Regions from separate parts of the Paenibacillus sp. J22R67 genome, predicted to be linked through region 1. Evidence: riboswitches for the same ligand, from Rfam matches in the RefSeq annotation. Region 1 holds a riboswitch; the other holds the start of a gene.
The links. Region 1 has a riboswitch for thiamine pyrophosphate ahead of AC58VC_RS38280 (thiamine phosphate synthase). Riboswitches for the same ligand answer to the same signal wherever they lie in the genome.
Positions count from the first base shown of each region.

Region 1 (3,139 bases):
CGGCTATTTGTTTCATTTTCATATATCTATGTACCACTCCTATCCTTGATCTTCCACCTCATTGTACGGCGCAATTATGAAAAAAAAGCGAAGGGAAGCTGAATTGTAGATAAAAGTTAGCTTAAAGATGGCTGAGTGTGCAAAAAAAAGAAGCCGCACAGGCTGCTCCTTTGTCAAACTTGTTTGGCACGATTCATAGTCAGATTAGGCCTATCACTTTTCAGGGCGTATCTTCTGTTCAAAAGAAAACCAAATAACGACGCCAACGACTGCTGGAACAGCATCCCGAGCACAACGGGAATCGCCACAGGAGGCGGAAAATACGCTACAGCAAGCACGGCACCGGCACTAATATTTCGCATTCCACTGTTAAAAGTGAGCGCCACGACGACGTCCTGATCCCACTTCATCAGCTTCGCGACAATCCATCCCAGGATGTAGCCGAGGGAAGCGAGAGCTAGTACAAAACCAGCCAAACCAAGCAGTTTGGCATTAAAATCACGCAAGTATGGCGCGATAACAGAGCTGTTAATAGCGACAACGATGCCCATGCATATTTTCGAAAAGGGACTTAGACGGCCGCTCCATTGCTCCTTAATTTTGCCTTTTGTCCATTGATTGAGCAGCATGCCTAGGATGGAAGGGACGACGATCATGAAGAATAGACCCTTCATCATGGCAAAAGTGTCCATTTGGACTTTCGTGCCGATTAGCGCAGAGAGTGTATAAGGGACAACAAACGGTGAAAGAACGGTATCCGTAAGAATAATGGAGAGCGTCAGCACGATATTTCCACGATAAATAGCTACCCACACGAAGCTTGTTATGCCTGTTGGAATAGCTGCGGCCAGAATGAGTCCAGTGATGGTTAACGGTTCATGGCTGTAAACAGCGTGTCCGAGCCCAAGCGCAAGCAGTGGCATGCCAGCATGCAGAATCAGCAGCGTAGCAATGAGTGGGAGGGGCTGAACGATAACTTTAACAAATTCCTTGAAGCTGGAGCTGATGCTGCCCGAAAACGTCATAAAGGCAAACAGCCAAGGCGATAAGAAGGTAAAGCCGGATAAATGACTGCCGAGCAAAACACCGACAAGCACGCTGACCGGCGTGATGAGCGGCAAGATTTTTTCTAGTTGGCGATTCAAATGTGAGAGCATCTAGTGTGTTCATCCTTCCTGACAATGGATAATAAAGGCCGAGGTTTGCGTTCTCCCTATTATAAGAGCAATAGGTTCAGGCGACTAGGATAAGATGGGATGGAAATTTCTATTTCCAACGACTGGATACCGTGTTATGATAATGAACAAATGAATACGAATGTATCCCTAGGGGCGCCGCAAGGCTGAGACAGAGCAATCTGAACCCTTTGAACCTGAACTGGGTCATACCAGCGGAGGAAAGTGGAAACCGGACTTTGGCGCCTCATTTATGCATGGTTATTATGCGGGCAACCTACAACCACTTTTCTTAGGGAAAGTGGTTTTTTTGCGTCTTAATTGGCGCTGCGGAGTGCCTTGGCTATCGATACAACGGTTCAAAGTGAGGAGGAGGACTTTAATGTCCGATTGCGAGCTGCATGTGATATCGAACGGCAAGCTGGGATGGAAGGATATGGCGGCGATTGCTGCCCAGATTCATCCTTATGTCACGGCGATTCATATTCGCGAGAAAACGAGGCCGATGGATGAAGTTTATATGGGCGTACAGTATTTGCTTGAAAAAGGCGTACCTGCGCAAACCCTCTGTATCAACGGCTACCCTTGGATGGCAGCTGCTGCCGGGCTTGGCGGTTTGCACCTTCCCGAAAGCTCCCCGCAGCTGCTGGGGATAAGAGAGAGCTACCAAAGCGTGCATCGAACGGGAGTCTCCGTACATAGCGTAGAGGAAGCTGTGAAGCGCGAGCGGGAGGGGGCGGATTACGTCTTGTACGGTCATATTTTTGCCACGAATTCAAAGTTGGGTGTTGGGCCAAGAGGGCTTGAACAACTGCGGAAGGTTGCCGAGCAGGTCACGATTCCAGTTATCGCGATCGGTGGCATGACACCAGCAAGAGTAAGGCCTGTATTAGCAGCGGGAGCTTCCGGCATTGCGGTGATGAGTGGCATCTGGGAGGCGGCAGACCCTGTGGAAACGGTAAAAGCTTATATCCGAGAATTGCAGCTAGAAGAAACCAGAGGTGAAAGATATGAAGCATACGAGTGATGTGATCATCGTTGGCGGAGGTGTGATAGGCGCTTCCATCGCCTATCACTTGGCGAAGCGAGGCCAGACCGTCACGCTGCTGGAGCGCAGCAGACTAGGGACCGAGGCCTCGGCTGCCGCAGCCGGCATGCTCGGAGCGCAGTCCGAGATGGAGGACACAGGGCCCCTGTTCCAGTGGGCCCGGCATAGCAGAGCGATGTTCCCCGAGCTAAGCGGGGAACTGAGAAGCCTCACGGGCATCGATATCGGTCTCGTCCGTGAAGGGCTACTGAACGTCGCGCTCAGCGACGCTCAGGAACAGGAGCTGCGCGCGCGGGAGAAGCTCCAACGCGCAGCGGGCGAAAGAGCGGAGTGGCTGAGCGCAGCCGCAGCCGCAGAGCTCGAACCCGCGCTGAGCAAGGCGACGCGGGGAGCTTTGTACCTGCCGGGAGATGGGCAGGTGGAGGCGCCGCAGCTGGCGGCGGCCTTCGCGCAGGCAGCGCGGGTGCTCGGGGCGAAGCTGCAAGAATTCGCTCAAGTGCAAGGGCTGCTGACGGAGCGCGACCGCGTCATCGGCGTAATGACGAGCGAGGGACCGCTGTATAGCGACCGCGTTGTTGTAGCGGCCGGGACATGGAGCGGTCAGTTCCTCGCCGGCAGCGGGATCGACCTTCCGGTGTATCCCGTGAAAGGGGAGTGCTTCTCGGTTCTAACAGAGAAGAGTGAGCTGCAGAAGACCCTGTTCACGCCAGGGTGCTATATCGTCCCCAAAGCGGGCGGCCGGCTGCTTGTCGGCGCAACGGTTGTGCCGAACAGCTACGACCGCAAGGTGTCGCTGGCAGGGCTGTCAGAGCTGATGGCGAGAGCGAAGCAATTAATGCCCGCAATCGGCGAAGCAGAATGGGAGAAAGCTTGGTCAGGTCTGCGCCCGCAGACACCAGACGGCATGCCGTACATC
Region 1 is NZ_JCAUAX010000032.1:2,225-5,363, forward strand. Features, by position in the region: gene AC58VC_RS38270 (hypothetical protein) at 1-22, opposite strand, end outside; gene AC58VC_RS38275 (bile acid:sodium symporter family protein) at 174-1,157, opposite strand; TPP riboswitch at 1,318-1,416, shown strand; gene AC58VC_RS38280 (thiamine phosphate synthase) at 1,558-2,202, shown strand; gene thiO (glycine oxidase ThiO) at 2,186-3,139, shown strand, end outside.

Region 2 (3,139 bases), on a different contig from region 1:
TGGAAGCAGATTATTAAGCCGTGTAGCCCAGAGTGCTCGGGAGTCTGAGGTGTCGAGGATGAAGACGGAAGAGGTACTGACAGGTATCCGTACGACAACGGAGGTACTAGGAACTTCCAGTAATACGCTTCATGACAATGCATCCGTAACCGGTAGAATCACAGAAGAAGTCGTTGCGGCTTTCCAAGAGATCTCGATTGGCATTGAGTCGCAAGCAACTTCCATCACAGACATAACAACGGCAATCCAGGAAGTGAATGAGACGGTGGAGATGACCTCCTCCGCATCGGATACAATGAGCAGCAGGTCCCGCGATACAGCCCGTATAACGAATGAAGGCAAGAATCAAATGGAAGATCTGACGCATAAAATCAAGGACATTACCGTCATCGTAACGGAAACGTCGAACATCATGAATGAAGTGAACGAAGAAAATGTGAAAATTGGAAATATCGTAACAACGATTGCCGACATTGCTAAACAAACGAATCTCCTCTCCCTCAATGCTTCCATTGAAGCTGCTCGAGCAGGAGAACATGGTAAAGGTTTTGCCGTGGTTGCTGGCGAGATTCGGAAGCTTGCGCAGAACGCACACGTGGCTTCAACAGATATCTCAGAGATTCTGGGCTCTATTCAGCAAAAAGTTGAAATAGCCGTAGAGAAAGTGGCAGATGGTAAAATAGCGGTAGAATCGGGTAAAAAATCAGCGGAAAGTGTTGATCAGCTATTCGAAGTTATTAACATAAATACAGCGGAAGTCATGGAGCAAGCGGAGAATTTACAGCGTATGAATCAGCAATTGCAAATGTCGTCCCAGAAGGTTGCTGAGGAAATGACATCTGTCGCAGCGATAACCGAAGAGTCGGCCGCATCCGTGCAGCAAGTACTTGCTAGTGCGGAAGTTCAGCAGAAGCGGGTGGAAGATATAGTTGACAGCATCCGCCAGCTGTATGGATTGACGCTGGATCTAAAGCTTTTGATTGAAAAATAATGAAAAATAATTTCCCCAAAGGCATTGCCAAATATCGGTTAATCCGATACAGTTAAGCCAAATGAATAGCAACACGGGTGCTTGATGAAGTCAGGCTGAGATAGTGGCCCTATGCCACTGACCGTTAATCTGATCTGGGTAATGCCAGCGTAGAGAATTGGAGTGCCTTTCTGCACTAATTTTATGCCTGCCGCATCCCGGTAGGCTTTTTTTGTCGTGTTCGTCTATCTCATTTTACAAATTGGATCCAAGAGAAGGAGTGGGAAGAAGAAATGGCACAAAAAGAAACAAGAGCAAAAGGGTTAAAATTGACCGACATCTTGGTCACGATCGTGATCGCGGCTGTATTTGGGGTGATTTATCGCATATGGGGTCCGATATATGACAGTCTCAAACCGATCGGTCTGCACGTCGATCAGCTAAGTTACGGTATGTGGTTCATGGCGGCCACATTTGCTTTTCTGGTTATTAGGAAGCCAGGGGTCGCGTTATTGGCGGAAGTTGCAGCCGCGACGATTGAAGCGCTTTTTGGAGGAACATGGGGGGCAGCGACGCTTGCATACGGCATCCTTCAGGGGCTTGGAGCAGAACTGATCTTCGCGCTTTTCCTGTATCGTCGGGCGAATGTGGGTGTAACGGTGCTCGCGTCATTCGCGTCCGCCGTGCTCTCCCTGTTTATAGATAAATATTATGGCTATATTGATCAGCTAACCTTCTGGAATTATTGCTTATTTATTGGACTTCGTCTCGCTGGTTCTGCCATTATCGCTGGCGTATTCGCCTATTACTTGGCCAAAGCATTGGCTCGTACCGGAGTGCTTAACTTAGTTCGTCCCGTTTCTAAGAAAGATTACGATGTACTGGGGTAATGCGTGATGAGCGAGGCAATCGGTGTTACCAACCTGCGTTTAAAATATCCTGGTGAGGAGGTCCCCCTGTTATTTCAAGGGGTTTCCTTTTCGGTGATGCCAGGGGAAAAGGTGCTGCTGCTCGGGCCAAGCGGCTGCGGCAAATCGACGCTGCTGCAAGTGCTGAGCGGGATCGTCCCCGATATTATCGAGATTCCGCTTAAGGCGGATAAACTTGTAACGCCAAGTCGCTGGGGGTATGTGTTTCAAGATCCAGACGCTCAGTTCTGCATGCCTTATGTGGATGAGGAAATTGCTTTTGTTTTGGAAAATAGGCAGGTCCCCCGTGAGGAAATGCCGGAGCGAATTGCGCATTATCTGTTCTTAGTGGGGCTGCAGCTGGAAGATGCTCATACCTTAATCAACCAACTGTCACAGGGGATGAAACAGCGGTTGGCGATTGCAAGTGTCCTCGCCTTGGAGCCTGAAGTACTATTTCTGGATGAGCCTACGGCGCTGTTAGATGAAGAGGGCACGGGGCTAGTATGGGAAACGATCCGGTCCATTAGCGCTGATAAAACCTTAGTCATTGTGGAGCATAAAATCAGCGGCATACTCGATCTCATTGATCGCCTGATTGTCATCTCTCCAGAAGGAGAGATACTGGCTGATGGCTCTCCACAAGTCGTGTTTGAACGGTATAAAAAGCAGTTAGCCGACTATGGCATTTGGTATCCTGGCGTTTGGGACGATAGCCGTATCGAACGCTTAAGTGGGAATAAGGCGGCTGTGGAGGGTAAAGCTGATGTTGCTGCTGAGAATCGGCAGCCAATCATGTCTTTTTGCGATTTCACAGGGCTTCGCGGCGGACAAATCAAGACCTCTGTGGATAACTTGAATGTTTATTTCGGTGACTGGATCACGGTCATTGGTGCTAACGGCGCAGGCAAAAGCTCGCTCCTGCTCGCCATTATGCGGCTCATCCCGACGAAGGGCAGCTGCTGGATCGACGGTGTGAAGGGCAGCAGAATCGAGCAGCTTGCCGAGCAAGTCGGCTTCGTGTTTCAAAACCCCGAATTCCAATTCGTGACGAATTCGGTGGAAGAAGAGCTGCTCTACTCCTTGCCGGAGGCGGAGGAGGGGAAAGGCGCACAGCAGGCTGCTCTGGAGGAGCTGCTGCGGCAGTACGATCTGCTCGCGCTGCGCAAGCGGCATCCGTTCCAGCTCTCGATGGGCCAGAAGCGCCGCTTAAGCGTAGCTTCTGCGATGGTTCGCAGCCCGCGTATCCTGCTGCTGGATG
Region 2 is NZ_JCAUAX010000010.1:189,885-193,023, reverse strand. Features, by position in the region: gene AC58VC_RS29665 (methyl-accepting chemotaxis protein) at 1-991, shown strand, start outside; TPP riboswitch at 1,055-1,164, shown strand; gene AC58VC_RS29660 (ECF transporter S component) at 1,264-1,860, shown strand; gene AC58VC_RS29655 (ABC transporter ATP-binding protein) at 1,867-3,139, shown strand, end outside.
Region 2: it holds a riboswitch for thiamine pyrophosphate, as region 1 does, so the genes downstream of both, AC58VC_RS29660 (ECF transporter S component) here and AC58VC_RS38280 (thiamine phosphate synthase) in region 1, are expected to answer to the same signal.